Regions from separate parts of the Marinilactibacillus sp. GCM10026970 genome, predicted to be linked through region 3. Evidence: predicted binding sites of a transcription regulator. Region 3 holds the regulator's gene; each other region holds the start of a gene.

Region 1 (8,149 bases), on a different contig from region 3:
ACTACTAGATTATTATAGTATTGATTTAGTTGGTGCAGACGTGTGCGTCATCGGAAGTAGCCCGGTAGTTGGGAAACCCTTATCTATCTTATTATTGAACGAAGAAGCGACAGTAGCCAACTGTCACGTCAAAACGAAAAACTTGAAAAACTACACGCAACAAGCGGATATTGTGATATCTGCTACAGGAGTAGCTCATTTGGTAACGCCTGAACACATCAAAGAAGGCACAGTGGTTATTGACGTCGGATATGGACACGTGGACGGAAAACCATGTGGAGATGTTCAGTACGATGAAGTTATGGGTAAAGCAAGTGCCATTACGCCTGTTCCAGGTGGTATCGGGACAATCACTACAGCCATTCTTGCTGAACAAGTGGTAAAAGCAGCGTGGTCATTACAAGTAGAACATAAGCATTAAAAGGGGCGCAGGTAGTTGGAGAAAATAGCCATTCGCAAACAAGTGATTGAAACGTTGACATCCTTGACGTCAGAAGAAAAAAGAAGAATAGAAGCAAGCTTCTACGAGGCACTTTTCAGTTCGTCGATTTGGGAAAATGCTCAAAGTATTGGGGTGACACTTTCAAGTGGCTTTGAATGGAACACGGAACCCATTATCAGACAAGCCTGGCTAGAAGGGAAAAAAGTCGGTGTACCAAAATCTATTCACGCTACAAGAGAACTTCACTTTTATCAGATTGAACAGTTCAATCAAGTGAAGTCCGGTTACTTTGGAATCCGAGAGCCAATTCCAGAGCAGACTACGCGATTAGATGCTAATGAAATTGATCTGATGATTGTTCCGGGAGTTGTCTATACGGAAACAGGATATAGAATAGGTTTTGGTGGTGGTTACTATGATCGACTGCTAACGGATTATCCTCATTCAACAATATCGCTTGTGCATTTCAATCAACTTGTAAAAGAAATGCCTATTGAAAATCATGATATACCTGTAAAATACATGATTACCTTAAAAGACACACCAAAGAGCAAAAATCATGCTATAATAAAATCGATTCAAGAATAAACGATTCTACGCAAAAATTAGAATACAAAAGAGTAAGAGATGAGCGTTAAGTGCTGAGTGGATGGGATGTCGCCTTCAGACGAAAAAACGATTGAGTTTTGCGACTCATCTCTGCATCCGCTTTAAAGCTCTATGGTTTTTTAGCGAGGACTCTTTAATTGGCTTCTGTCTAATGGAATATAGGCAGAAGTTGTATCCGGTTCATGCGGGACAAAATTCAAATTAAAGGAGATCTTCGGATTATGCAAAATCAAGAAAAGACCGTTTATGGTAAGAATGGAAAACAGTCAAACTGGAAAATTGGGACGATAGGACTAGCGATTGTAGGAGTATTGATTGCTATGAACTTGGCACTTAGTCGGGTGGGAATTACTACACCGGTCATTAGAATCACTTTTGCGTTCCTGCCTATTGCGCTTATTGGTATTTTATTTGGTCCTTTTGTGGCTGGGATTTCAGCAGCCCTGGCAGATTTATTAGCCTTTGTACTCTTAGGAGGAGCGGTTACGTTATTTCCAGGATTCACTTTATCTGCACTGCTAACAGGTGTTGCTTATGGCCTATTTCTGCATAGAAAAGACATTCGACTACGAAACATCATAGCAGTCGAAGTGATCATTGCCTTGTTTATACACATTGCGCTCAATACGACATGGGTATTCATCCTAACAGGTAATCCACTGGCAGTTATTCTACCCCCTAGACTGATTCAAAATGCTGTAACACTTGTTGTCCGAGTGCTGGCAATCTGGTTTTTGACGAATAATAAACAACTGAGAAATGTTTACCGAAAATATTCAACAGCTAAAAAATAAAATGTTCCGTTTTTAAAAAGTCTTTATAAGGCGTCAAAGCATATTCAAGTGCTTCTGACCAACTTATAAAGACTTTTTTATTGAGTTATTTTTGAATACCAGAACGGTGTCCACCTAAAAGTTTCGACCTTTGCAGTGCCATTCCACCATGAACCAAGCTACTGGCATGCAAAAGAGACGTGTACCCATATTTTTGGCGGATATGATCGATTGTCTTGTCCAATTCCTCCCGGTCAATTAATTGCTGCGTTTCTTCAAATAAATTTAATTGTAAAGACTGTTTGGGTCTGATCTTACCGAAACTGACGTTTATGACGCGTACCGGTTTATAAGTATAATGACGTTCAAATAGTAGAAGTAAAGAATGAATCAGATCTTTTGAGGAATCTGTTGCTTCGATGATCATCTGATGACTAAACCCTTTATCTTCAATATGTTTTGAATAGCCTAAACTAAGCTTAACCACGCTGGTAGTGACAGAATGCTTGCGTAGACGCATGGCATTTTCTTCCGTCATTTCTCTAATGACGATTTCTACTTCGTGTTTGTCTGTATAATCGCGATTTAATATCTGATTTTTACTAAAAGAAGTTGACCGAGGTGTGAATGTTTCAGAAAACTGTGTTCGATCAATTCCATGAGCATGATAGAAAAGTTGTTCTCCAATCACACCGATTTTTTTCTTCAGTTGATGCACATCAAATTGAGAAAGTTCATAAATGGAGGAAATACCCATGCGTAATAAACGAGCTTCGGTTCTAGATCCAATTCCCCAGAATTCAGCCATAGGATGTATGGTCCATACGGTATCTTCGACCAGCTCATAACGCCAGTCAGCTATGAAGTTCTTCTGTCGATTATTCTTTGCTTCATGATCCAGTGCAAGCTTTGCTAAAAGAGGATTATCACCGATTCCAACGGTCACAACTAAATTCATTTTTTTCCAAACTAAGTATTGAATCTTTTTAGCGATTTCTTCTGCAGAGCCAAAAAGCTGACGAGAATGCGTAACATCTAAAAAAGATTCATCGATACTATAGACCATTAAATCTGTACCTGAAACAAACTGTTTGAAAATCTTCAAAATTTCAATATTTTTTTCGAGATAAAGAGCCATTCTCGGTTCAACAATCTGGATTTTTGATCGTTTAGGGATATCATAGATACGAGAACCTGTTTTGATTCCGTAAGTTTGTTTTACCATAGGAGAAGCAGCTAAAACGAGACCACCATTATTTTCCGGCTTACTGACCACAGCAATATACGCTTCGAGAGGATGTAAATGGCGATCCACAGCCTCAACCGAAGCGAAAAAAGACTTTACGTCAATGCATAAAATCTGTCGCCGGGGCTCATGTGTGTAATCCATTCGCTGTACCATAACGGTGTCTCCTTAGGAATATATGTTTGGTTTAATTATAAGAACATATATTCCTGTAGTCAAGAAAAACTCATTAGAGACAAAAAAAGACTCAGGCATCAAAACCTGAGTCTTACTGGGTTTAATTGATTATTTTCCTTCTACATAAGGAACAGCGCTAACTTTAACATCGATGTTGCCCATTGTTGCTTTCGAATAAGGGCAGTAGTGGTGTGCCTTGTTCGCAAGATCTTCTACTTTAGCATCGCTTAAATCTTCGATACCAACTTCGATTTCTACGCTTAACTTGAATCCACCATCGCTTGGGTCTTTCAATAAATGAACCGTTAAAGTTACTTGAGATTTATTCTGAATTTTTTCTTCTTTTTTGTAGTGGTCTAGTGCAGAGTGGTAACAAGCACTGTATCCCAAAGCAAATAACTGCTCAGGGTTTGTACCGTTCCCTGATCCACCCATTTCTTTCGGTGTATCTACATTTACCTCATATGAACGATCTGGAGTATGACTTTCTCCATTACGCGCACCTGTATTTACTGATGCAGTTGTGTATACTGGTTTGTCTGCCATGTTTCTTCCATCTCCTTTATGATTTGTCTCAACAAAGTATAACACTCATCATTTTCAAGGTGAAATCATACGGTTTTAAAAACAAATCCAGCGTTTTTTACTTTTAAAGTATCATTATTGAAAAAGCAAAAAAGACTGGAAGAGCCGATTTTATCTGGCTTTCAGTCTTTTAATGTGTTCTATAATGCGAAATCGCGGATGGCTTTAGCTACACCATTTTCAGCGTTGGATGTTGTAAATGCATCGGCTACGTCTTTGACAGCATCTTTTGCATTCCCCATTGCGACACCTGTTCCAGCGTATTCAATCATATGAACATCGTTTCCACCATCACCGATAGACATAACGCGCTCACGGGGTATATTCAGGCTATTTGCAAGATCTTCTAATGCTATCCCTTTATTGGCTTTTTTATTCAAGAATTCCAAAAAGAAAGGTTCACTGCGTAAAATTGTATAGTTTTCCCATAATACTTTAGGGAGTTGGGCGATCGCTGCTTCCAGTAACGCTTCATCATCAATCATCATCATTTTGTTGTAAGGTGTTGTAGCATCCATCTCCTCAGGAGCGCTATAAAATAAAGGCACTTGATTGATGTGAGATTCCAGGACAGAGTATTTTCCAATATCTTTATTTGGCGTATAAATACCGTCGTTACGGATAGCGTGGAAGTGAACACCAGCTTCTCGGGCAGCTTTTTCTAAAACAACATAATCTTCGTGATCCATTGTGTGTTCAGAAATAATTTCTTCTGTATCAGATTTTTGAACAAGCGCACCGTTATAAGTGATTACGTAATCTCCAGAATTTCTAAGATCTAGTTCTTCCAGATAAGCCGTTACACCTGGATAAGGACGACCCGTACACAAAACAATTTTTATTCCAGCCGATTTTGCTTCGTGAATGGCTTGTTTCACTTCATCCGTTACTTTGCGGTCCGGGTTCAATAAAGTACCATCCATATCAATTGCGATTAAATCTTTTTTCATGCGTCAATCATTCTCCACTTCTTTTTTTATTTGGATCAACAATCCTGTCATTTAAAATATACTTTTGAAACTCATCATAATCTTCCTGGAACATACTGACTGTTTTGTTGGTCAAGTTGTTTTCCAAAAACTCTTTTGGCACAAATAATCTGTGGTCACCATGCAGGTTCCCGCTCAGCGAGCGAACGATAGGACTTGCTTCACTGAGTTCAACCAGTGTTCCATCTGCCTGCATAAGGTGAATCGGTGTTTTACTTTTAAGCTTATAATCATAAGGCAAATCTGAGCTACTGTTGGTACGCGTGAAAATATCTTTGTCATACTTTAGATTTCCTACGATGTCTCTTAATGCTTCAACAAGATAGTCATCTTTTCCTTTTTCGTAAGACAAGGACTTAAAGGGTTGTCTATTCAGGAACATTTTGGATAAAGCACTCAAATAAGCATCTTCGCTAGTGGTCCACAGGTTAATAGCCGTTTGAAGGGCACTGTCATCCAACTTAAGATAGTCATCTAGGGAATACGTATCTTTGAAGAATGGATCTAGTAAAGGGAATTGCGGATAAAGTGCGCCTTCTTCATATAACTGTTTTGCACGATATAACAAGCGATCAAGCGTGACTTCCATTCCTCTAGAAGCGGGGTGGAAATAAACCTGCATATACATTTGGAAACGACTCACAACATAGTCTTCTACCGCGTGCATACCTTGATATTGAAAAACGATCCCCTCTTTATAAGGGCGAATCACTCTTAAGATACGGGATAAATCGAAAGCACCATAAGTCGCACCTGTGAAAAAAGCGTCTCGCTGAAGATAATCCATTCTATCCGCGTCAATTTGGCTTGAAATCAATTGAACGACTTGAGGATTTTTGTGTTCTTTTGTAATCACACTTGCGACTTGATTAGGAAAATCGGGTGAAACGCGTCTGAGCACGTCGTGAATTTCAGTGCCTTCTGATAAAATAATATCGGTTGTGAACTCTTCATGATCCGTATCAAAGATTTTTTCGAAAGTATGCGAGAACGGTCCGTGTCCGAGATCGTGCAGTAAAGCGGCACATAGCGTGACTAAACGCATATCTGGATCCCAATCTTCTGGGTAATTCCGTTCAAACATATCAACGATTTTTCTTGTGATCTCATACACGCCAAGTGAATGAGAAAAACGAGAATGTTCCGCTCCGTGGAAGGTGAATTGAGCAGTACCTAACTGCTTAATTCGGCGAAGGCGTTGGAATTCCTTTGTATCGATCAAGTCTAGTAGTATGCGGTGTCTTACATGGATATAATCATGGACAGGATCTTTAAAAACCTTTTCGAAAGGTAATCGATCCATACGTTCGAATTTATCTGTGCTCATAATATTCTGCCAACCTTTTAGACAGCTTTATCTAAAACTAGTACGACTGTCTGGTTTGGCACGGACTCCTCTCTATCAGTCAAGGTGATCGGTAAATGTTGATTAATCACAAGACTTTTTCATTTCTTTTCTTCATCTTTTCCATACCTTCGAGGTAGTTTTTTTCGATTTCTTGATCATATTGGCCCAAACTTAGCTGGGTTGTTAGATTCTGTATGGTCATCGTTATGCTTTGTTTTACTTGAACAAGAGAAAAAGGCATTCCGAAAACTTCTTCCAAAGTTGTCATTGATGACGGCCGTACATGCGGGAATGTCCATTTCGTTGTAGTGCCGGACAGTCCCTTTTCATAAAATGTGCGAATAAGATTTCCGCGTGCATCTTGATCTCCAGTAACACTGATATAGATCATGATGGCGATACCGCCTTTGATTCGTCGCTGGGAGATACCGGCGATTTTTTTACCATCAATACTTAAATCATAATCTCCAGGGCAGTAAGAATCGGGTATTTCAATCGCGTCGATGGATTTCCCATAAGACTTGAAAGTCTGTTCAATTAAATGATGCATCCGCTGATACCCTTCCGTAATGGTCAAGCGCTCGTCTCCTTCTGGAAAAATCAAAGAGATATTCAGAATACCAGGATCGCTGACCACAGCCAGACCGCCAGAATTTCTAACCACATAGTCGTATTCAGCTTCTTTTAAAACAGTTAGTGCCGTATCTAAGTAGGGTAGTTTTGTATCCATCATCCCCAAGATAACAAGCGGCTTTGTCGACCAGAAGTGTAGTACGGGTTGTTTTAACCGCACAGCATAATCAATAAATGCATCTGTCAGCGCAAAAGGAGATGCAGGAGTTCGTTCAAAAGGAGAAGACTCTGAATCAAATAAGAGATAAGGTTTTTCACTAGGAATAGAGAGTTCAGTTAATGGAGTCATGAAGAATCTTCCTTTAAATGTAATAATATTTATGAATACAGTATAACAAAGATTGTTTTTTTTTCCTATAAAGCGATAAAGAAAAGGAAGTGTGAGACGTCAATCTGATTTTGTGATAAACTGAAAAGCATAGAATGAGTCATTTACTGCCTAATGGATTAAATGATGAAAGGAGAATGGACTGTGCCTTCAAAAGAATTAACGAACGGAATGCCTGCGGAAATTTTTATGGAAAGTTCCTACGTACAAAACGGGGAAACACACCATCATGTTTTTGAGGAAAAGGGCCGAGTGATTTATATAAACAATAGCTATTATATTAGATATGAAGAAAAAATCGATGGAGAATCAATGGTCCCCGTTACGGTAAAAATCAATCCAAACGGAACGGTTAATCTGATCCGACGAGGAGAATATATGACGCGTCTTACATTTAGTAGTGAAGAAATAACAGAGACGCAATACAAGACAGCTGCTGGCATCATGCCGATTCGAGTAGAAACGCAAGACTTGAAGATCAGCTACTATGATCGCCCGTTCGCTGGTAGAGTATCTGCAGATTATGTTCTTTATTTCAATGAAGAACAACTAGGTTCTTATCAAATTAGATTGCGTTTTACAACGTGATAAGGTAGTATAAACTGGATGCCGTAAAAGGTTGTACTTGAACGAGCTGAAAAACGGTGGTCGAAAAAGATAGATATACCTTACAGATAAGTAAAAATGAGCATAGACAAGAAAGGTCGTGTGGGTTTGGAACTCAAACAATTCGATGGACAATCAAAAGATGAATTAGCAATGGTAGACGTAGCGCACGCTATTTTGGAACAGACTGGGCAAGTAACAAATTACAATGATTTACTCATGCAAGTTGCAGAATATTTAAACATTGATGACAATGAACTGGAAGCAGAAATGATTCAGTTCTATACTGATTTGAATATCGATGGTCGTTTCATTTCTTTAGGTTCTAATCGCTGGGGACTGCGCAGCTGGTATCCAATCGATTCAATCGATGAAGAAATCACACACGACAACGATGAAGAAGATGAAAAACC
Region 2 (8,149 bases), on a different contig from region 3:
GATGTAAACCGTGTAGAAGAATACGTTGTCCAAGGCGTTCAAGGAGACATTACTGATCTGGATCTATTGAAAAGTATCGGATTTGAAAAATGTGATACTGTGGTTATTGGTACAGGATCTAACTTGGAAGCCAGTGTACTAGCTGTACTCAACTGCAAAAAGCTAGGCATCAAACAAATTATTGCAAAAGCAAAAAATAAAGTACACAAAGAAATCCTTCTAGAAGTCGGTGCGCATGAAATTATTCGTCCAGAAAAAGAAATGGGCGACCGTGTTGCGCGTAATCTTATGAGAAACAAAATACTCGATGTCATCGAATTGGATGAAGATAATGCAATCATTGAATTCCTGACGCCAAAAGAATGGGTCGGCAAGTCCCTTGTACAATTAGACTTACGGAACAAATACGGTATCAATGTTATTGGAATGAAAAATGCTGAAGGTGAAAAACTGCAAGTAAATATTTCACCCGACGAAAAAATCTCACCAAAAAGTTTACTCGTTGCTATCGGAGAACCTCATACTTTTGAGCACTTAGATTATACGAATCAACTTAAATAAGTAAAAAGCATCCCGATCTACTCTGTTTCAGTCTGTAAAGACTGACGCTAGGTAGCGGGATGCTTTTTTAATGGCATTTATTTTAAGATACTGGTGACCATACGTTTTCTAGTACGTTTGTCTGGTCACGATCTGGTCCAACTGAGAATGTTGAGATATGAACACCTGTAAGCTCAGATACACGACGAATATAGTTACGCGCGTTTTCTGGCAATTCTTCTAGTGTTCTACATGCTGTAATATCTTCGCTCCAACCTGGAAGCTCTTCATAGATTGGTTTACATTCAGCCAATTCTTTTAAACTAGCGGGATAATGAAGAATGTGTTCACCATTGCGCTCATAAGCTGTACAGATCTTCAAAGTATCTAAACCTGACAACACATCAATAGAGTTCAAAGAAAGGTTCGTAATACCAGAAACTCTCTTGGCATGACGCATAACGACACTATCAAACCAACCAATACGACGAGGACGCCCAGTTGTTGTTCCGTATTCTTTACCGGCATCACGTATAAACTGTCCTGTTTCGTTGTTTAATTCTGTCGGGAAAGGTCCATCTCCAACTCGTGATGTGTAAGCTTTACATACACCAACGACTTTATCGATTTTAGAAGGGCCAACACCACTTCCGATTGTTACACCACCGGCAACAGGATTAGAAGACGTTACAAAAGGATAGGTTCCTTGATCAATATCCAGCATCACGCCTTGTGCACCTTCAAATAATACACGTTTACCAGCATCCAACGCATCATTCAATACAACGGAAGTATCACAGACGTATTGTTTGAATTGCTGTCCGAACTCATAGTAAGGTTCAAAAATTTCGTCAAATTCAATTGGTTCAGAGTTATAAATTTGAGTAAAGTAACGGTTTTTTTCTTCTAGTACACTTCTCAACCGCTCTTCGAAAATGTCTTTATCTAATAGATCTGCGATTCTGATTCCGATACGAGAAGCTTTATCCATATAAGCTGGTCCGATACCACGAATGGTCGTACCAATCTTTTGGTCTCCTTTAGAATCTTCTTGCAACTGATCCATTTTAATATGGTACGGTAAGATAACGTGTGCACGATCTGAAATACGCAGATTATCTGTAGTGATATTTCTGTCATGCAAGTATTGTAATTCATTGACCAAAGATTTAGGGTTAATGACTACACCATTACCGATTACGCTGATTTTATCACTTGCGAAAATACCTGAAGGAATTAAATGTAGTTTGTATGTTACACCATCAAAAATGATTGTGTGACCTGCATTGTCTCCTCCTTGATAACGCGCAATAACTTCTGCGTTTTCACTTAAAAAATCGGTAATTTTACCTTTACCTTCGTCTCCCCATTGTGTTCCAACAACTACGACCGACGACATTTGTCCACCTCATCTAAAAATATTTAATGCTTGAAATTATAAAAGGAGACAGTACTCCATTACCCAGACAAACAATACACTGATATAAGAATAGAATGGTCCTATTCGCTTTACCCTTGTTATCTATCTTTAAATGGAGGTGTCCCCCTAATCTATTTTTGCATCAAGTGTTATCTTTAATAACACTTCTATTCTACCATATATCTGATGTAGTTTAACACTTTATTTAGGATTCGTCTTCTAGATTAATGCCTTTTTTCTTTATAGAGTAATCTCAAAATTTAAGTCATCTTCTTTTTCCGCTACTGAAGTATCATGAACTCTCGGTTTTCTAACCAATATTTGGAGTACTACAGAACATACTACCCCTACTAAAATAGCGGTAATAAACATTAATAATTGACTGGCCATCGGCAAACCGAAAACGCCTGAAACGCCTGTTGTTGAAACGCCAGTAGCCATTACAATAGCTCCACCAATGGCTGCACCAATCATATTAGGAATAATAACCCTAAAGGGATCTTGAAATGCGTATGGTAAAGCCGCCTCCGTTATCCCCACTAGTCCTGATAAGATTGAAGCTGGAGCTAAGTCAATTTCTTCTTGGCTGAACTTAGATTTTGCAATAAGAGAAGCAATCCCTACTGAAAGTGCAGGAACCATTATTCCTGGAAAGACTGCTGCATTTACTCTGAACCCAATTCCACTTGGTTCATTCCACAATGCAAAGACAAACGTGATAGCAATTTTATTCAGTGGTCCACCCATATCAAATGCACACATTGCACTTAAAATAGCTCCTAATAGAAAAGCGTATTGCGCTGATTCTGAAAGACTGATCAAGCTTTCAATCATTACATCGTTCAATACACCTATAGTCATTGCTACTGGATACGTCATTAATAGATAAAGTAGCCACCCTGTAAGCACTGGAATAAATAGCGTCTTCTTGATTGATTCTAAAAATTCTGGAAAAGGTAGCTTTCTAAAATATAATACAACGTATCCGGCTACAAAACCTGCAATGATTGCACCTAAAAATCCGCTAGCGGATGTATTTTCAACTGTAGGATGTGCCGCAATATAACCACCAATAAAGCCTGGGGCAATAGCTGCTTTATCTCCAATTGCATAAGCCATGTATGCCCCAAAGATTGCTGGAATCATATCCATTATGATCCATGCAAATCCGTTTAATGTGTTAACTGCTGACACATCTGGCGATATGTATTGACTATACATTTGGGTTACTGCAATGGTCATTCCGGCAAATACAATAAATGGCAGCATATAAGATACCCCAGTCATTAAAGCTTGTTGAAGTTTACGCATGATTTCTCCTCCGCCCTATTTAAGAGTTTAGTTTTTCTTCAATTTTCTTAAGTAATCCGTCTGCGTTTTTAATTGCAGTACTGATAGGTATTTCCACTTTTTTAATTTTGTTGAATCGCTCTTTTTTAGCAATACCCACTTCTATTGCTAAAATCAGAATATCTGCCTGGTCAATATCTTTTTGTATCAATTCGTTTTCTATTCCTGTCGCACCTTGCGTTTCTACTTTTATTTGATGTCCGCTTCTGTCAGCAGCATTCTCCAGCGCTTTTTTTGCCATAAATGTATGTGCAACGCCAGTAGCACAGGCTGTGATTGCGATAATTCTCATGTCATTCTCCTCCTTTATCTTCCTTCTTTAAAAATATCTCTTACATATTTGATCAATTCAGATTCACTTTGTATACTCTTTATCTGTCTTTTAGTTTCCCCATCCATCAAATGATATGCAAGCGTTGATAATAGCCCCAAATGTGTATTATCAGTATCTTTTTCAGGAACCAGTATGACAAATAGTTGCTCCACTTTCTGATCATCTAGAGCATCCCATTCGATTGGTTCTTCTAAAGCAACAATGACCAGTACCGGTTGCTTTAAATCTTTGATCTTTCCATGAGGGATTGCAAAACCATCACCAAAACCAGTTGTCCCTAGAGTTTCTCTTTCCAATATTCCGTTCAAAATAGTTTTGGGGTCTATTTCTTCTTTAATTTGATTAGATATCCATATGGACAGGTCATACAGTAATTGAGTTTTATCCCCATTTTTACGTAAAGGAAAATCCAAATTAACCCTTATTTCTAATTCCTCTTTGTTGTGCTGATTCATCACCTTTGTCTCAACTCCCCTTAAACTTCTTTTGGTTAAGTATACCAATCAATTATTTTTATGAAAAGGGTTACTCCATTGTATTTAAAAAGACCGTAATAGTCTTTGTTGAGTTATTTCAACATAGATTATTACGGTTTTTTATCTTTAATAATTCGGTATCTGATCTTCTGGATAATAAGTCAATGAAGAAAATTTATTGTACTCTTTGATAAATAGGAGTTTTGCCGTCCCACGTGCTCCAGAACGGTTTTTTTCCAAGATAATTTCGACTACATTATCTTCAGCTGATTCGTCTTCATCTTCCTCATCTTCATTACGGTAGTAATCTTCTCGATATAGGAAGGCAACGATATCGGCATCTTGCTCAATCGATCCTGATTCTCTCAAGTCACTCAAAATTGGTCGTTTGTCTTGTCTTTGCTCTACACTACGAGAAAGCTGTGACAAGGCGACAACAGGAACCGATAACTCTTTAGCTAATTTCTTTAACTGTCTAGAGATATCCGATACTTCTTGCTGGCGACTTTCTTTACCCGAACCTTCAATTAGTTGAAGATAATCAATGACGATCAATCCCAAACTACCTCGCTCTTGCTTCAAGCGACGGCATTTTGCTCTAATTTCTGCTGTACGAATTCCTGGTGTATCATCAATATAAATATTTGCTTTAGAAAGACTACCCATTGCAACAAATAATTTAGTAAACTCTTCTTCAGTCAGCTTCCCAGTCCTTAAATTCGAAGCATTTATAGTACCTTCCGCACAAAGCATACGGTTCACTAACTGTTCAGCACCCATCTCTAAACTAAAAATCGCAACCGTTTCATCTGTTTTCGTTCCAATATTTTGAGCTACATTTAACGCAAATGCTGTTTTTCCCACACCCGGTCTCGCTGCTAGTATAATCAGCTCATCTTCATGTAATCCAGCAGTCATTTGGTCTAATGCTTTATACCCGGTAGAAATTCCTGTGATTTCTTCATCATTTTGAAATAGTTCATCAATATTATTGATGGTTTCTCTTAAAACGGTCTCGATATTGACAAATCCACTACGACTTCTTTTTTCGGACACTTCAAGTATCTGTCTTTCAGCATCATCTAGAAGGTTGGGAAGATCACTTGCTTCGTCATATCCTCTTGAAGCAATTTCTGTCGCTGTCTGGATCAAACGGCGCAATATAGAACGCTCTTCAACAATTTTGGAGTAATACTCCACGTTTGCAGCTGTGGGCACTGTAGTGGCTATATCAGCCAAATAAGGTGTCCCACCAATATCTTCAAGCTGATTTCTTGATTCCAGCATATCCGCAATCGTTACAACATCTATTGCTTCGTTCCGCTCACTTAAATCAATCATCGTCTGAAAAATCAGTTGGTGCCCACGACGATAGAAATCTGTCGATTCAATGTATTCCATCGCCGGAATCAATGCTTCTGGATTTAATAAAATAGAGCCCAGAACAGATTGCTCGGCTTCAATATTTTGTGGTGGTAGACGATCGCCTAATGGTTCCATAGCCAATGTATATTCTTCCTTTCGCACCTTATAGGTCACAAATTCATTATTAATTGTACAATATCTCATTCTAAAAGTATATAAGGGAACAATTGTTTACTATCTTATTTTCTCTTTAATAGCAGAGAAAAGGGAGAAGCTTCTAAAGCCTCTCCCTTTTGCTGATTAGTCTATTGCTGTTACACGAACCGTTAATTCTGCAGTAACCTCTTTGTGCAATTTCACTTCTACGTTTTGAGACCCTACCGCTCTCATTGGCATTGGTTGATTTAGTTTACGTTTATCAACTTTAATACCTAGTTGTTTTTCCAACTCTTTAGCAATCTGTTTAGTTGTGACAGATCCAAATAGTCGACCATCTTCTGCCGCTTTTTCATGAAGTTCGATTGCATTTTCTTCTATTTTTTTCTTATCTTGTTTAGCAGCTTCTAAAATTTCATTTTCTTCACGCTTCATAGCGTTTTTCTTAGCAGATAATTCTTTTACTGCTGAATTTGTAGCTTCTTTTGCCAATCCTTTTTTCAATAAAAAGTTATTAGCGTATCCGTCTGATACATTTTTGATTTCGCCTTTTTTTCCTGTACCTTTGACATCTTTCAATAAAACTACTTCCATAGTTAAACGCTCCTCTTATTTAAATTAGTCAAACGCTGTTTTAATTTGTGTTATTAATTCTTCTCTAACTTCTTGTACAGACTTTCCATCTATTTGAGTAGCTGCATTGGACAAGTGTCCGCCTCCGCCCATTCTTTCCATAATGATCTGTACATTGATCTTACCTAGACTTCTTGCACTGATCCCAACCATATCATCTGAACGTTTCGTAATAACAAAGGCTGCTTCAACACCTGACATACTCAACATCGTATCCGCAGTTTGTGCTGATGTAACGGGCGGATAAATCTGTTGATCTTTGCCATGTGCAACCGCGACACCTTCATGAACAAACTCAATTGTTTCAATTAACTTACTACGTCTCAGATAAGTTTCTGGATCTTCTTTCAATAATCTTTGAATCATTGTAGAATTTGCTCCAACTGACTGCAAATAGCTGGCAGCATCAAACGTCCTTGAACCGGTACGTAAGCTAAAGTTATTAGTGTCTACAATAATACCACCTAGCATAGCTGTCGCTTCAATACGGTTGATTGGTTCACCATCCGACGATACGTATTCGAACAACTCTGTAATCAGTTCGGCTGTTGAAGAAGCGTATGGTTCAATATAGACAAGTAATGGATTTTCGGTAAACTCTTCTCCACGTCTATGATGATCGATGACGATATTTTTCTTCGTTTTCTTAAGCAAGTTTGGCGCAATGGATAGCAACGGTTTATGATGATCCACTAAAACAACTAAATCATTTTCTGTAATGATATTTTGAGCTTCGGCAGGAGAAATGATATTTTGATTCACTTGATTTTGTTTCTCAATTTCATTCATCAGTTTGCCTACGTCATTACTTAAGTCATCCTGATCAATAACAACCCAACATTTCTTTTTAAGCATCATGGAAATACGAGCTATACCTAAAGAAGATCCGATAGCATCCATATCCGGGTTCTTATGACCCATTACGAACACTTGATCGCTCCCTTTGATCAATTCTTGCATAGCTTGACTAATCATTCTGGAACGCACTCTTGTACGTTTTTCCATCGGGTTCGTTTTACCACCATAGTATCTAGGCTCTTGATCAACTTCTTTAACGATAGCTTGATCTCCACCTCTACCTAGGGCTAAGTCTAGATTGCTTTGTGCCAATTCAGCGAGTTTATCAAAGTCGTCATCTCCGTAAGCAATACCTATACTAATTGTAAGCGGTAAATTTCTTTTTGATGTTCTATCTCTAATATTGTCTATGATATTGAATTTTTCATTTTCAATTCTTTCTAACTCACTTCTGTTTAGTAAAAGGAAGTATTTATCTTCAGAAGTTTTTTTATAAAAGATACTGTGTTGCTTACCCCAATTCGATAAGTAGGTAGTCAGCAAACTATTAAATCCTGATACTCCACGGTCATCAAGTCCTTGAACAACTTCATCGTAATTATCAAGAAAAAGCCAACCTACAACAGGTCTTGCTTCTTCATATTTCACTTTCACTTCAGCATATTCCGTAATATCCATCAAATAAATTGCATGGATATCTTCCTGTACAATCATCTGGAATCTTTTATTGTTCCATTCAAGTAACTCAGTCTTTGTTTCGTCTGAGTTCTGAATTTGTTTATAGATGTCTTCATTGACTTCACTAATATGTTTACCCAGTACACTTTCTTCACTAAATAACTGAGTTTGCATGTAAGGATTAACCCAATCAATTTCTTCATTCTGATTGATTAGTATGATTCCAATGGGCATCTTAATTAAGGCTTCTTGTTCTCCACGCTTAATTCTATAGGATAAATTTAATATATAAGAATTCAATTCTTCTACATATTCTTTTCCGAATCTCCAAGCTACCAAAAAGATCGTAATTGCGATTAAAAGCATGAGCATGCCTATCCACACATTAGCAATAAAACT
Region 3 (8,149 bases):
TTGAGTATCTTCAAAAAGGCGGGAGAATTGGATTGGTTCAGTCAGTACTAGGAAGTGTATTGAACCTTAAGCCAATCATTACCTGTAATGAAGATGGAATCTATACTACAATCGCTAAAGTACGAGGGAAAGCTAAGTCTGTTAACAAAACAATCGAATTAGTTGAAACTTATGTTGCAAACTCTAAAAAGTACAATATAGGCGTTGCTTATGGTGGCGAGACAGCAATAGAGGAAGCCAAAGCGATTCGAGAAGATCTTAAGAAAAGATTGCCAAATTATGAACATATCTTTTTTGATCAGGTTAGTCCAGCACTCGGTGTGCATACAGGACCAGGTTTGATCGGGATAGGCGTCCAACTTCTAGACGAAAAATAGAATTAAAAGCAAGAGCTCTGGAGTAAGTATTGCCATTGCTCATGCTTTTTTTATTGTGAGAGTAATCGATTCAAGGAGTGGATATATTGACTTTTAAACAATCAAAGAAATGGATCATTAATTCTAAGAACGATTCAGAAAAAATACAAGAGCTTTCTGAACAATTAAATCATTCACCTTTTTTTATCAATTTATGCCTTAACAGAGGCTTGGAAACTAAGGAAGAAATCCTTAGATTTATTAGTCCAGATGAGTCTTGGTTTCATGATCCTTTTTTATTACATGATATGCAAAAGACTGTAGATAGAATTGCTGAAGCGATAGAATCTGGAGAGAAAATCATGATTTACGGAGATTATGATGCAGATGGTGTAACTAGTACAGCAATCTTGTACGAAACACTGGAATCCATTGGTGCAAACGTGGAGTACTTTATTCCCGATCGCTTCGTCGATGGATATGGTCCCAATTTACAAGCTTTTACCTATTTTCAAGAAAACGGAACACAACTGATTATTACCGTAGATAATGGGGTCGCCGGACATGAAGCCATCCAGAAAGTTCAAGAAAATGGTGTGGATGTTATTGTCACTGATCATCATGAAATACCTGATACGCTTCCAGCAGCTTTTGCAGTCGTTCATCCAAATCACCCAGGTGGTACTTATCCATTCAGCGATTTGTCTGGAGCTGGAGTCGCTTTAAAGCTAGCTACAGCCCTCTTAGGAGATTTGCCGATTGAACTACTAGATTTAGCGGCAATTGGAACAATCGCTGATTTGGTTTCCTTAACAGATGAGAACAGAGCGATTGTGGATTTTGGATTAAAAGCACTCAAGCAAACTCAAAGAGTAGGCGTTTTGAGTCTTTTTAATGCTTTGTCACTTTCTCTTAAGGAAATTGACGAAACAACTATCGGTTTCAAGATTGCTCCGCCAATCAATGCAATCGGTCGATTGGGAGACGCAACGCCTGTTGTAGAATTACTGACGACTTTTGATGAGGAAAAAGCACAAGAAATTGCGACTTTACTGGATGCTAAAAATAAAGAAAGAAAAGAGATTGTATCTAAAATATCAGGAGAAGCACTTGAACTTTTAAAAGAACAAGAAGCGTCTTCTATATATGTTTTAGCAAAAGAAGGATGGCACGAGGGTGTTTTAGGCATCGTCGCTAGCCGAATTGTCAACGAAACTGGGAAACCAGCTGTTATATTAAATATTAATCCTTCCACTCAAGAAGCTAAAGGTTCTGCTAGAAGTATTAAAGCTTTTAACCTCTATGAAAGTGGTAACAAAGTAAGAGCGTTATTCAAACACTTTGGTGGACACCAAATGGCAGCAGGAATGACTTTACCAGTCGATAATATCCAAGCATTGAAACAGTCGTTGAACGAAGAAGCAGAAAAACTTCAGGAAACAACAGAATTTATGGACGAATTGGCTGTAGAAGAAGAAAGTAAGATAAAAGACATCAGTGTGGATACAATCAAAGAGATTGAACTGCTGAAGCCCTTTGGAACAGATAATCCAAAACCAGTATTCCTTTTCTCAGAAGTTACACCGCTTGATGCTAGAGCCATTGGAGCCGATCGCACGCATTTGAAATTAAAAGTAGATCAAGAGGGGACGCCTCTTGATGTTATTGCGTTTAATTATGGATCAATCGCGGATGCATTAAAATCAGATACACCAATTTCAGTAGTCGGTACAGTAGAAATCAATGAATGGAATGGAAATAAAAAACCTCAAATGCAGTTAACGGATATGAAGTTTTTGAATCAAGTCATCATAGACAAAAGAACCACAGATTTAAAAAAATCAGATCTGCTGATGGAAGGCGTTACGTATCTTTTTTATGATAAGCAGAATTTTACTAAGTATAGTCCTTTTGTGACAGATAAATCAGATAGCCTATTGATTGCAACAACGGAGGATGCTTTGAATTTTGATGCTCAAAGAGCTTATGTCATCGTAGACTGCCCTGAGTCTATGGAACTAGTCAAAAATACGGTACTTCATAATGAAGAACAAACCTTATACTGTATCTTTTATACAAAAAGTAAGGATTATTTACTCGGCATGCCTTCAAGAGAACAGTTTGCTAGACTATATAAATTTTTAGCAAAACATAAAAATATTGATCTCAAAGAAAAAGGAGCATTACTTGCAGATTATCTAAAAATGGATAAAACGATTCTAAAATTCATAATCAGGGTGTTTTTAGAAGCCGGATTTGTTACAATAGAAGGCGGACTGCTCAGTGTGAATTCTGAGGCGAGTAAAATGGCTATTGAAGAGACGAAAGTTTACAAGCAGAGACTTGAAAATATCGCTGTGGAAGAAACCGTTGTTTATAGTTCATTCAAAGAACTGACAGAGGCACTGAAAAATTTAAAATAAATGCGTTTGTATAATAAAAGGAGACTTATAATGGATTTAAAAAATTATGTTGCAGATGTTCCCGATTTTCCACAGGAAGGTATTACTTTTAGAGATATCTCCCCATTGATGGCTGACGGAAAAGCATATAGTGAAGCGACTCAAAAAATCGTAGAATACGCTAAAGATAAAGAAGTAGATATGATTGTTGGACCTGAGGCAAGAGGTTTTATTGTTGGTTGTCCTGTAGCTTTTGAATTAGGGATAGGCTTTGCTCCATGCCGTAAAAAAGGTAAATTACCTAGAAAAACCATTGAAGTGAGCTATGGCTTGGAATATGGTAGTGACGTTCTTCAACTACACGAAGACTCAATTAAACCTGGACAAAAGGTCTTAGTATGTGATGACTTGTTAGCTACTGGTGGAACAATTGCTGCTACGATAGAGCTTGTTGAAAAACTTGGCGGTGAAGTTGTCGGAACAGCATTCTTCATCGAATTGAAAGACCTTAATGGTCGAGATAAAATTAAAGGTTACGATATCTTCACTCTAATGGAGTACTAAAATTAAAAGTACTGTATGTGTCTTAAGACTGAAAGTTGAAATCAGTCTAGGACAGTACAGTACTTTTTTATTGATTTTCAAGTAATTTCTTTTTGTGTGCATTCCCCCATTGATGAAGCGCATCAAGAATGGGTTCCAAGGTTCTACCATACGTAGTGACGGAATATTCCACTCTAGGAGGAACTTCTGGAAAAACTTCTCTGGTAATAATTAGTTGAGATTCCAATTCACGTAATTGTTTAGTCAACATTTTTTGTGTGATTTCCGGAATGGCTCTCTTGATTTCGCTAAAACGCATTGGACTAGTGTGCATCAAATTCAATAAAATAACAGGGGTCCACTTACCAAACAAGATGTCTAAAGGTTCGTTTACTTTGCAATGTTCTGGTTCTAAATCAGATATCAACTGTATACCTCCTATAGTATATTAAGTATACTATAGCACTATAAAGTACCTACTTCAATAGGTAGAGAATCATGATATAATTAACTTACTAATTATAAGAGGGATGATTCATTCATGATCAACAACCGAATTTTACCAAATATTGATAAAAGTAAAGGACTTGAGTTTGGTTTATATACACTTGGAGACCATTTACCAAATCCACATACTGGAAAAAGAATTTCTGCGCAACAAAGAATCAAAGAAATTATAGAGACAGCTGTACTGGCAGATGAAGCTGGATTAGATATTTTTCAGCTTGGGGAGTCTCACCAGGATCATTTCTTATCACAAGCGCATATGATCATTTTATCAGCTATAGCACAAGCTACAAATCAGATCAAAATATCATCAGGGTCAACAATTATCAGTACGTCTGATCCGGTTCGTGTTTTTGAAGATGCCGCAACAATCGATCTATTATCTAATGGTCGTATGGAAATCGTAGCGGGCCGTGCTTCAAGAATTGGGTTATACGAGTTGCTAGGATATGATCTTAGAGATTATGAAGCATTATTTGAAGAAAAATTCGACTTATTAGTAGGAATCAACGAAAATGAAAGGTTGAGTTGGAAAGGGGAATACCGTGCACCTTTAAATGATGCACACGTTATACCTAGACCAGATAATGACCAGAATGGCCTACCAATATGGAGAGCAGTGGGCGGCTCTTATGCTTCTGCACAAAAAGCTGGATCAATAGGTGTTCCAATGTATCAAGCTCACTTGGGCGGACCGGCATCTGAATTCAAGAAGCCGATTGATCTTTACAGAGAAACAGCTGCAGAAGCTGGTTACGATATTAAAACATTACCAGTAGCAACAGCAGGCTTCTTTTATGCTAGTACTAATAAAATGGACGCCTTTAGAGAATACTATCCCCACGTTAATGAAGGTATGAAAAAAACAAATGGACAAGGATTTCCTAAGCAGGCATTTGCTCATGGACAAGACTACAGAAGTGTCATCAATGTAGGAGACCCTGAATTGATCATTGAAAAAATTCTCTATCAGCATGAGTTATTTGGAAATCAGCGTTACGTTGCTCAACTGGATTTTGGTGGAGTTACCATGGATGATATTAAGAAAAATATTGATATCATTGGAGAGAAAATTTTACCAGCGATTAGAAAGTACACTAGAAAATAAGGAGTAGATTAGATGAATATCGTCGTATTGGCAGGTTCAAATGTAGGAGAGAAGTCTTCTATAGTGGCTGATAAAGTCATGACTGAACTTAACGTAAAGTATGGCGTAGATCATTCGTATACGCTATTAGATCTAAAAGATTATGAGATGCAATTTAGTGATGGAAGAAATTATCTTGATTATACTGGGGATAATAAATTGATCACAGAAACCATAATGGGAGCGGATATTCTTATAATTGCGACACCGATATTCCAAGCATCCATACCTGCTGCATTGAAGAATGTCTTTGATTTACTACCGCAAAGCGCTTTACAAAATAAAGTTTCGGCAATCATTGCAACAGCAGGTTCCAATAGACATTATTTAATACCTGAACAGCAGCTTAAGCCAATCCTCAGCTACATGAAATCTACTATTGTTCCAAATTATGTTTTCTTGCTAGACACAGACTATACAGCTGGAAAAATTAATAACGACGATATTCATTTCAGACTTGAAAAACTGATTGAGGATACAATTGTACTGGCTACCGCTTATAAAGGAATTTGGGAAGCTCAAGAAGAAGCATATGGATTCTAAAAAAGGCAGACATGACTATGAAATGTTTTACCTTCATAGCATGACTGCCTTTTCGTTTTAACCTATTTTAGTAGATATGTGATCTGTATAAAGAAACAACTTTACCTAAGATAGAGACATCAGATAATATAATCGGATCCATCGTATCATTTTCTGGTTGAAGGCGAATATAACCTTGTTCTTTATAAAATCTTTTACATGTTGCTTCTTCGTCATCAGTCATCGCAATGACGACGTCACCGTTCTGGGCAGATTCTTGTTTTCTGACAATCACTTGGTCACCATCAAAGATTCCAGCATTGATCATACTGTTACCACGGATCGTCAACATGAAAAGATTGCCTTTTTCAATTTCTAAATCATTAGGAATTGGGAAATAATCCGTTGCTTCTTCAACAGCTAAGATAGGTTCGCCGGCGGTAACAACACCTAATAACGGAATGTGATTTTCAAACTCATCAATTCCAATTTTGATCAAACCTTCTTTAGTGAATTCAATTGCTCTAGGTTTTGAAGGATCTCTCAAAATAAAACCATTTTTTTCTAGTCTAGCTAAATGACCATGAACAGTAGAAGTGGAAGACAATTCAGTAGCAGATCCAATTTCTCGAACAGTAGGTGGATATCCTCTTTTGTTTACTTGTTCATGAATATAACGTAAGATTTCAATTTGTTTTTCGCCTTTACGGCCTCTAGTAGTCATATTGTAACACCTCATCCCTTCAAATTATCGTTTAAATTAAGTATAATAGTAGTCTAGTGTATGATTAAGTGAATAAGAGTTCACATTGTTCGTAAACTTTAGTAAAATTATATCATATACCGAACATCTAATCAAACGAATGTTCGAAATAAGCTAGAATTTCCCTAGGAAATTAGATTCTTAAGCACATTTGTATTACAATGGTTGTTCGCAATAGGTTGCACTGAAAGAAAATCTTTAGGTTAGAAAGCCTAATAGGAGGATATAAAATGTTAGCAAAAGAGCAATTGGATAGAATTAATGAATTAGTTAGAAAACAAAGAAGTGAAGGATTAACGCCGGAAGAAGCATCTGAACAGAAAGATCTAAGAGAAAAATACATCAAAGCTTTCAGATCTGGTATGAGAAATCATATAGAGGGAATGAAGATTGTAGATCCAGAGGGTCAAGACGTTACCCCGGAGAAACTTAAAGAGATTCAAAAAGACAAAGGAATTCATAATAGAGACTAATTTCTTTTTAATTAAAGATGTACGGACAAATTTACAGATGTTCTATGAAAGCGTTGAATAAAACTTATATAAATAGTACAATGATTAGGAGCGTTACCACTTTTAGCAATAGGAAGGAATGAGTTACTTGTTTGATAAAACTGATCAAATGGCTGTAGATACAATTCGAACTCTTAGTATTGACGGCGTTCAAAAAGCAAATTCTGGACACCCCGGATTACCAATGGGGGCTGCACCAATGGCTTACACACTATGGACACGTCACTTGAATGTTAATCCAAAAAATTCGAAATGGTTCGATCGCGATCGCTTTATTTTGTCTGCTGGACACGGATCGATGTTACTTTATAGCTTACTGCACTTAGCAGGATATGATGTAACAGTTGACGATTTGAAAAATTTTCGTCAGTTAGATAGCCGTACACCAGGACACCCTGAAGTACATTATACTGATGGCGTTGAAGCAACGACTGGTCCTTTAGGACAAGGCGTAGCGAATGCAGTAGGTATGGCTATGGCAGAAGCGCACTTGGCTTCAACCTATAACCAAGGAGACCACAACATCGTTGATCACTACACATATGCACTATGTGGAGATGGGGACTTAATGGAAGGCGTATCTCAAGAAGCGGCTTCTCTTGCGGGACACCTTAAATTGGGTAAAATGATCATGCTTTATGATTCCAACGACATTTCTTTGGATGGACCTACTTCAAAAGCTTTCACTGAGAACGTTGGGAAACGTTTTGAAGCTTATGGATGGGAACATATTCTTGTTGAAGATGGTAACGATTTGGACGCTATCGATAAAGCCATTACAGCTGCAAAACAATCAACGGATAAACCAACTTTAATTGAAGTTAAAACGGTTATCGGCTTTGGTGCTCCTAATGCAGGAACACATACTGTTCACGGCGCTCCTCTTGGGGCAGAAGGTGTAACAGCTGCTAAAAAAGCTTATGGATGGGAAGGCGAAGACTTCTTTGTACCAGAAGAAGTTGCACAAAGGTTCAAAGAGCTTATGGTTGATAAAGGCCAAAAAGCAGAAGCAGACTGGAACAAAGCGCTTGAAGATTATACAAATACGCATTCAGAACTTGCTGAGAAATTCAAGTTAGCATTAAGTGGAGAACTGCCAGAAAACTGGGATGAATCATTGCCAGTTTATTCTGTAGAAGACAAAGATTCTGCTACAAGAGCGACAAGTGGAGAAGTATTGAACGCATTGTCTGATTCAATTCCAAACCTTTGGGGTGGATCTGCTGACTTATCTGGTTCAAACAACACGATGATGAAAAATCAAACTGATTTCCAACCAGGTCAGTATGAAGGAAGAAATATCTGGTATGGTGTTAGAGAATTTGCGATGACAGCTGCCTTAAACGGTATCTTATTACACGGAGGAACAAAATCATACGTAGGAACATTCTTCGTAT
Region 4 (8,149 bases), 120 kb from region 3:
TCGAGTGGATAGGGTAAGAACACGTTTTTTGGAATTTGTGGATAGGATTCTATCTGGTAAAACGAGTGCCTATATCAAAACATTGCTTTTTGCAGATAAGCGAGAAATGTCTGAGTCCACCTTGGAAAACTACCGAGATTTAGGTGTGATCCACCTTTTAAGTATATCTGGTTTGCATATTCAGTTTATAATTGCCTTGGTGAGAAACGTTCTACTAAAATGCAGATTAACAAAAGAGACGACAGCCCTCTGGCTACTGGTATTCTTGCCTGTTTACGGATATCTTTCTGGATTTGGAGTTAGTGTATTTCGAGCTATTGTACAAGCTTTGATTGCTACAGTTTTCACACTACTAAAGCGCCCATCGTCGTCATTGGACAATTGGGCATTAACCTTGATGCTGGCTTTACTGATTGATCCTTATCAAATGTATTCTGCTGGTTTTCAGTTAAGTTATCTACTGAGTTGTCTGTTAATTTTACTTTCAAATCAGAAAAGTATTCAGTTGATGTCCCCTTTGAAGCAAACGATTGTGTTGAATTGTGTGCTCTCAATTGTGAGTATTCCAGTACTATCTTTTCATTTCTTTGAATTTTCTTGGATTGTTATTCTCCTGAATTTCTTTTTCATTCCACTGTTCTCTTTTTTGCTGTTGCCGTTATTGGTAAGTTTATTTATTTTGGGAGTCGTGTTCAGTAAATGGCCATTGTTTGAATATGCTAACGCTGTTTCAGACTATTTACTAGATGGAATAGAACAAGGCGTTAAAATTTTAAGTGAAAGCTATGATTTTTCTTTTGTAGTCGGCAGGCTATCAGTCTTCGGTATGATTTTTTTAGTTTTAGGTATCATAGTGTTGTTGATCACTTTAGAAAAGAATAAAGGTTATAGGAAAAAGGGCATGATCCTAATTGGATGTCTTTTGTTTTTTGTAGGATTATTTTCTAAACAATTATCACCTGTCGGAAAAGTTATGATGATTGATGTTGGCCAAGGAGACGCATTGTTAATCAAGCAGCCATTTGGGAAAGGTAATTATTTGATTGATACAGGTGGACTAGTGGAATGGAAAGAGGTAGAAGAGTGGAAAAAAAGAGAAACACCTTTTGCAGTAGGGAAAGATGTTGTCTTACCTACTATAAAATCACAAGGTGTAAACAAATTGCATCAAATTTACCTTTCGCACGCAGATGCTGATCATATTGGAGCTCTTGAAGAAATCGTTCAAGATATACAGATAAAAGAAATTTTAGCGACTCAGTCGACCTTTTTAGATCCATCACTTGAAGTATTGATGCCAGAGTTCAAAAAACAAAAGATTCTCCTCACTGTTTTAAGTAAGGACGTAGAAAGTGCCTTGGGTCCTGGATTAAGAGTCATTTATCCAGACGAAGATAAAAGTACAAAAGAAAATCAAAATAAAAACGATGCTTCATTAGTCTTGTATGGTAAAATCGATCGATACAGGTGGTTATTCACAGGAGATCTTGAAGCGACCGGAGAAGAGGATATTACCCGAATGTATCCAAATCTGACAGTAGATATATTAAAGGTAGCTCACCACGGAAGTTTAACTTCTTCGCAAGAAGCTTTTTTGGATTCATTGGAACCAAAAGTAGGATGGATTTCGAGCGGTGTAAACAACACCTACGGACATCCAAACCCTGAAGTGTTGACTCGTTTACAAGACAGAGCAATCGATATTTACAGAACAGACCTAAGAGGAGCCGTTCTGTATGAATATTATGCTTTCCCCTTCATCAAACATCATGATGATCGTATGATACAAGTAATACCTCAACATGATGATATAAATTAGTGAGGAGCTCAGGATGATTGAGTTAAAAAAACAAATCAAAGCAATACAAAATAAAACATACTCAGCTGTTTATCTGGTTCAAGGAACGGAACAATATCTAAGTGAAAAAGTGAAATTTGCGCTCATCAATTCAGTATTGGATGATGAAGTTTCTGAGTTCAATTTTGGCCAGTTCGACATGAGAGAAACAACGATTGATGTAGCTTTACAAGAGGCTGAATCCTTTCCATTCTTTGGAGATAAAAGACTCGTCTTTGTACAGGCTCCTTATTTCTTAACGGGTAAAACGGTAACCAATGGACCTGATCACGATATGAGTTATCTTGAATCATACCTAGGAAATCCCTCCGATTTTTCGGTACTCGTTATATTTGCACCTTATGAAAAACTGGATAAACGAAAAAAAATAACTAAAACCCTTCTAAAACAAGCTGAAATCATCAATATTGAGCCACTGAACGAAAAATCCGTTTACGATCTTGTGAAGTCTACATGTGAAACCGAAGGATATTCTATTGACTCGGATGCCCTCGATAAACTGATTCAGCTTACTGATCGGAATCTTTCTAAAAGTATGTCCGAATTAGATAAACTGATGATTTATCATCAGCAAGATAAACAAATCACCCTATCTACAGTGGAGCAACTAGTTCCTAAAACACTAGAACAAAACATTTTTGAATTAAATGATTTAGTGTTGAGTAAAAAGGTGCAGCAGTCTATTGAACTTTATCAAGATCTACTGACGCAAAAAGAAGATCCTATTAAAATAATTGCTTTGATGATTGGTCAATTTAGATTGTTACTCCAAGTAAAGATTTTAAGAAGAAAAGGCTATCAGCAAGCTGATATTGCAAAAATCCTGAAAGTACATCCCTTTAGAGTTAAGCTAGCATTGCAGAAAGAAAAGAAATTTGAACAAACTATACTCTCTAAAGCGCATCATTTTCTTATAGATGCAGATTATTTAATTAAATCAGGTAAAGTTAATCCAGAACTTCAAGTTGAGTTATTTATTTTAAAGTTTTCTGATGAGCAGTCACACTTACAGGTTAACTAAATAAGTTTCTGTTTGAAATATTGCAAAAGCAATCATTATCCTGTACAATGGAGAATGTTGAAAATCAACTGAATAGAGAAGGTTCCATTTGGTGAAAACGGGCAGAAATGTGCGTATTTAATTCGAGTGAACTGGATTTAAAGAATTTTTATAAAGGAGTGTTTTCAGAATGCCAAACATGGTACAAGCTATTAAACGTCAACGTCAAGATGTTAAAAAGAATGCTAACAATGTTGCGCAAGTGTCAGCTATGCGTAGCACTAAGAAAAAATATCTAACTGCGGTTGAAAACGGACAAGATAATTCAGCTGAATTATTTGAATCAGCTGTTAAAGCTATTGACCAAGCAGCGTCTAAAGGATTAATCCACAAAAACAAAGCTGCTCGCGACAAGTCTCGTTTATCTAAAAAATTAGGTTAATGACCTTAAGTTCGTATAAGAAGTTCTTCTTTCAGACATAGTCTAAAGGAGAACTTTTTTTGACCTTTTGTGGTATTATTAATACGAATGTATGTTTAGGTTTAGGAGGAAATAAAGAATGCCTGAGAATCAATTCAAGTTACAATCTGTCTATGAGCCGAGTGGAGACCAGCCAGAGGCAATCAAAAAACTCGTTAAAGGAATCAAGGAAGGTCAGAAAGAACAAGTTTTACTAGGCGCTACAGGTACAGGGAAAACATTTACGATGTCAAATGTTATCCAGCAAGTCAATAAACCGACTCTTGTTATTGCACACAACAAGACACTTGCGGGACAATTATATTCAGAATTCAAAGAGTTTTTTCCTGATAATGCCGTAGAATACTTTGTAAGTTACTATGATTATTACCAGCCAGAAGCTTATGTACCTTCGACCGATACATTTATTGAAAAAGATGCATCAGTAAACGATGAAATAGATAAATTGAGACATTCGGCTACAAGTTCACTGTTAGAAAGAAGAGATGTGATTGTCGTTGCTTCTGTTTCTTGTATCTATGGACTTGTAAATCCAAAAGATTATGAAGAACATGTATTGTCTCTTAGATCTGGTATGGAAATTAGTCGAGATGCTGTACTCAGAAGATTAGTTGATATGCAATTTGAAAGAAATGATATCGACTTTCAACGAGGTAGATTCCGTGCTCGAGGAGATATCGTCGAGATATTCTTAGCTTCTAGAGAAAGTGAAGCGATCAGAGTTGAATTTTTCGGAGATGAGATTGAACGCATAAGAGAAGTGGATGTATTAACAGGAGAAGTTAAAGCAGATCTTTCTCATGTGGCGGTTTTCCCAGCTACCCACTTTGTTTCAAATGACGAACAGACGAGGTCAGCAATCGAGTCCATAAAAGATGAATTGGATGGAAGACTAAAAGAGCTTAAAGAAGATAACAAGTTGCTTGAAGAACAGCGTTTAGAGCAGCGGACGAATTATGATATTGAAATGCTGATGGAGATGGGTTACTGTTCGGGGATAGAGAATTATTCTAGACATATGGATGGAAGAAAGCCTGGAGAATCTCCTTATACATTGCTTGATTTCTTTCCAAAAGATTCGCTTTTTATCGTAGATGAGTCTCATATTTCAATGCCGCAGATTCGAGGTATGTACAACGGAGACCGTGCAAGGAAACAACAACTTGTAGAACACGGATTCAGATTACCAAGTGCGCTAGATAACAGACCACTTCGTCTGGAAGAATTTGAAGAAAGAGTTCCTCAAATCACTTATATTTCTGCAACACCAGCAGATTATGAAATGGAACGTTCAACTCAAGTTGTCGAACAGATTATCCGACCGACTGGACTTTTAGATCCAATTGTTGAGATTCGTCCCATTAAAGGACAGATTGATGATTTGATTGAAGAAGTGAACTTGCGAATTGAAAGAAATGAAAGGGTCTTTATTACTACGTTGACAAAGAAAATGTCTGAAGATTTGACGGACTATTTGAAAGAAGTTGGAATCAAAGTACAATATCTTCACAGTGATATCAAGACCCTCGAGCGAACACAGATTATCAGAGATCTCCGCATAGGGAAGTTTGATGTACTGATTGGAATCAACTTGCTAAGAGAAGGACTAGATGTACCAGAAGTTTCACTGGTTGCCATTCTTGATGCAGATAAAGAAGGTTTTTTGAGAAGTACTCGTTCTTTGATACAGACAATTGGACGTGCAGCGCGTAATGAAAATGGTCGAGTCATTTTGTATGCTGATAAACGAACAGACTCAATGAACAGGGCGATTGAAGAGACTGAACGTAGACGTGTCATTCAAGAAGAATATAACCAGTTGCATGGTATTACCCCTAAGACGATCAAGAAAGAAGTGCGAGATCTTATCAAGATTTCTACAATTATCGAAGATGGGGAAGACTTGACAGAGGATACGTTTAAACAGCTTTCAAGAGAAGAAAGAAGAGAGTTGATTGAGACAATGGAACTCGAAATGAAACAAGCAGCGAAAGAGCTGGACTTCGAGAAAGCCGCTCAGCTACGTGATGTGGTTCTGGAGATTAAAACGAAATTTCCTAAGTAATCAACAGAAGCTTGTTGACTTCTATTTAAAAAACCTGTAGAGTAAATGAAAAGTTAATAGATATCCTTTAACAAGTAGTCCTGTGAGGCTAATAAGGAGCAGAACCTTCATTCAGAGCAATGTTTATAAGCTTTTAGTGGAGATTCACAGGTGAAGTGTATCTTCATCTTTAAACCTAACAAATTATTAGGAAGCTCTCTTATCGCACAAGGATAAGAGAGCTTTTTTGTCTGTTGGCGTTCATATGTTGCTTCGATTTGGATCATTAACGAAAAGTAAAAACAAATTTGGAGGAGTCAATATGCAGAACAGTCAGGAAATAGAAGTAATCAATGAAGTCGCAATCAAAAGAGCTTTGACGAGAATTACCTATGAAATCATTGAAAAAAATAAAGGAATCGACAATCTAGTTCTTCTTGGTGTAAAAACAAGAGGCGTATTCCTTGCTCAACGGATTGCTCAAAGAATTGAACAATTAGAAGGACACAAAGTTGAAATCGGGGAGTTAGATATTTCTAATTACCGTGATGATCATAAAAATGAAACAACGACTATTCCGGCACCGAATATTGCTACTTCAATCGAAAATAAACAAGTCGTGATTGTAGACGATGTGTTATATACAGGTCGTACAATACGTGCAGCTTTAGATGCAGTTATTGATAGCGGAAGACCGAAAAGAATTTATCTTGCTGTGTTGATTGACCGTGGACATAGAGAGTTACCGATAAGAGCCGATTTTGTAGGGAAAAACATGCCAACAGCTAAGGATGAAACGATTCAAGTCTCTTTAAAAGAAATCGATGACAAAGATACTGTTACGATCATCAAACCAACTAAATCATAAGTGAACTTTAAAAAGTAGTCCAGAGAGGCACAAAAGGTCACTGAGGAATCCATTAGAAGGCTTGAAGAAGCTATCACAATTGTGAGAAGACTCTTCACCAAATTAATGGAAGTAGACTACCCTCAGACCTGACGCGCATCCGGCTCAGGTCTTTTTTTGTAAATAAAAGTAGAAAAGAAAGGAACTTGAAAATGAAAAATGGGGTACAACAACTTGAAGGTAGACATTTTCTTACCTTAAATGATTATACGCCTGATCAAGTTCACACCTTGATTGATCATTCATTAAAATTCAAACTTGGTAAGCTGACTGCCCAATTTCATGATCGTTATGCAGTAAATCTTTTCTTTGAAGACAGTACACGCACACATAAGAGCTTTGAAATGGCAGAGAGAAAATCAGGCATGCAGGTGTTAGATTTTTCCCCAGAGACGAGTAGTATCAAAAAAGGTGAAAGTCTGTATGATACTGTGAAAACTTTTGAAGCAATCGGAGTAGATCTTGTCGTAATAAGACACGGACAAGAAGCTTTTTACGAAGAACTGATTCACACACCTGGATTGAATTGTTCGATTGTGAATGGTGGAGATGGAGCCGGTCAGCACCCAAGCCAATCTCTTTTAGATTTAATGACCATCTATGAAGAATTCAAGACATTTCAAAACTTAAAAATCGCGATTGCTGGAGATATAAGACATTCCAGAGTAGCAAAAAGTAATGCTCAAATATTGAAAAAGCTAGGAGCTGAGATCTATTTTACTGGCCCCGAAGAGTGGATGGATGCTTCGCTTCAAACTTATGGGACTCATGTAGAGATGGATGCGTTGATCGACAAAGTAGATGTTTTGATGTTACTTAGAGTACAGCACGAACGGCACAGTAATCTCGAACAAGTTTTTTCAAAAGAGGATTACTTAAAAAAATATGGATTAACCGTTGAACGTGAAAGACGAATGAATGAAAAATCAATCATCATGCATCCGGCACCGGTAAATAGAGGTGTAGAGATTGCAACAGAATTAGTCGAGTGCCAACGTTCAAGAATTTTCAAGCAAATGGAAAATGGTGTATACGCTAGAATGGCCATTATCGACTCACTACTTAATGAACATTAGGAGGATACAATGACACTACTGATAAAAAATGCACGTACCTTGACAGGTCACTCAAATCCGATTCGAGATATCTTGATTGAAGGTGGGAAAATAAAAGAAATAGGGGAGCAACTCTCTTCTGATGGGGTAGGAGTCATTGACGTTCAAGGAAAGCTGGTTGTACCAGGTCTGATAGATGTACATGTTCACCTTAGAGAACCTGGATTTGAATATAAAGAAACAATTGAAACAGGTTCGGCTGCAGCTGCTCGAGGAGGATTTACAACGATCTGTGCGATGCCTAATGTAAACCCAGCTCCAGATAATGCTGAAAAGATGCAAAGAATACAACAGTTGATTAAAGACACAGCTTTAGTAAATGTCAAGCAGTACGCGCCAATCACAGAATCGCTTACAAGTGAAAACCTTACAGATCAAGAAGCTTTAATAGAAGCAGACGCTTTTGCCTTTACAAATGATGGCGTAGGCGTTCAAACAGCAGCAACCATGTATAAAGCAATGGAAGAAGCAGCCAGAAACCATGTTGCGATTGTTGCTCATACAGAAGATGATTCCTTGCTATTTGGTGGGGGTGTGATGCACGAAGGAATTCGAAACAAAGAATTGAACTTACCTGGGATGAGTCAACTAACAGAGTCCACTCAGATCGCTAGGGACGTGTTATTAGCCGAAGCAACCGGGGTACATTATCATATTTGCCATGTATCAGCGAAGGAAAGCGTCAGAGTGATTAGAGAAGCTAAAAAGGCTGGAATTAATGTTACAGCCGAAGTTACACCACAT

Evidence for each region. The regulator LexA, encoded in region 3, represses DNA repair genes until DNA is damaged. The targets are predictions, from matches to a motif close to CNAACANNTGTTNG.
Region 1: ACFP65_RS03150 (Y-family DNA polymerase) is a predicted target of LexA. The motif match lies at 3,242-3,255, and genes of this name have one in related genera.
Region 2: dnaB (replicative DNA helicase) is a predicted target of LexA. The motif match lies at 5,706-5,719, and genes of this name have one in related genera.
Region 4: uvrB (excinuclease ABC subunit UvrB) is a predicted target of LexA. The motif match lies at 3,385-3,398, and genes of this name have one in related genera.

Annotation. Positions count from the first base shown of each region.
Region 1 is NZ_JBHSUL010000009.1:15,892-24,040, reverse strand. Features, by position in the region: gene ACFP65_RS03165 (bifunctional 5,10-methylenetetrahydrofolate dehydrogenase/5,10-methenyltetrahydrofolate cyclohydrolase) at 1-421, shown strand, start outside; gene ACFP65_RS03160 (5-formyltetrahydrofolate cyclo-ligase) at 437-1,030, shown strand; THF riboswitch at 1,057-1,155, shown strand; gene ACFP65_RS03155 (folate family ECF transporter S component) at 1,273-1,845, shown strand; gene ACFP65_RS03150 (Y-family DNA polymerase) at 1,931-3,226, opposite strand; gene ACFP65_RS03145 (organic hydroperoxide resistance protein) at 3,356-3,793, opposite strand; gene yidA (sugar-phosphatase) at 3,973-4,782, opposite strand; gene ACFP65_RS03135 (HD domain-containing protein) at 4,790-6,148, opposite strand; gene ACFP65_RS03130 (lipoate--protein ligase family protein) at 6,255-7,091, opposite strand; gene ACFP65_RS03125 (DUF1934 domain-containing protein) at 7,275-7,718, shown strand; gene rpoE (DNA-directed RNA polymerase subunit delta) at 7,845-8,149, shown strand, end outside.
Region 2 is NZ_JBHSUL010000002.1:31,990-40,138, forward strand. Features, by position in the region: gene ACFP65_RS00520 (potassium channel family protein) at 1-561, shown strand, start outside; gene ACFP65_RS00525 (adenylosuccinate synthase) at 644-1,939, opposite strand; gene ACFP65_RS00530 (PTS fructose transporter subunit IIC) at 2,201-3,271, opposite strand; gene ACFP65_RS00535 (PTS fructose transporter subunit IIB) at 3,291-3,602, opposite strand; gene ACFP65_RS00540 (PTS sugar transporter subunit IIA) at 3,617-4,099, opposite strand; gene dnaB (replicative DNA helicase) at 4,247-5,620, opposite strand; gene rplI (50S ribosomal protein L9) at 5,786-6,235, opposite strand; gene ACFP65_RS00555 (DHH family phosphoesterase) at 6,260-8,149, opposite strand, start outside.
Region 3 is NZ_JBHSUL010000034.1:69,894-78,042, reverse strand. Features, by position in the region: gene ACFP65_RS11155 (DegV family protein) at 1-377, shown strand, start outside; gene recJ (single-stranded-DNA-specific exonuclease RecJ) at 464-2,779, shown strand; gene ACFP65_RS11145 (adenine phosphoribosyltransferase) at 2,810-3,322, shown strand; gene ACFP65_RS11140 (winged helix-turn-helix transcriptional regulator) at 3,390-3,728, opposite strand; gene ACFP65_RS11135 (LLM class flavin-dependent oxidoreductase) at 3,843-4,916, shown strand; gene ACFP65_RS11130 (NADPH-dependent FMN reductase) at 4,929-5,498, shown strand; gene lexA (transcriptional repressor LexA) at 5,566-6,201, opposite strand; gene ACFP65_RS11120 (DUF896 family protein) at 6,471-6,713, shown strand; gene tkt (transketolase) at 6,832-8,149, shown strand, end outside.
Region 4 is NZ_JBHSUL010000034.1:194,144-202,292, reverse strand. Features, by position in the region: gene ACFP65_RS11725 (DNA internalization-related competence protein ComEC/Rec2) at 1-1,819, shown strand, start outside; gene holA (DNA polymerase III subunit delta) at 1,833-2,879, shown strand; gene rpsT (30S ribosomal protein S20) at 3,049-3,300, shown strand; gene uvrB (excinuclease ABC subunit UvrB) at 3,419-5,404, shown strand; gene pyrR (bifunctional pyr operon transcriptional regulator/uracil phosphoribosyltransferase PyrR) at 5,706-6,251, shown strand; gene ACFP65_RS11700 (aspartate carbamoyltransferase catalytic subunit) at 6,443-7,366, shown strand; gene ACFP65_RS11695 (dihydroorotase) at 7,376-8,149, shown strand, end outside.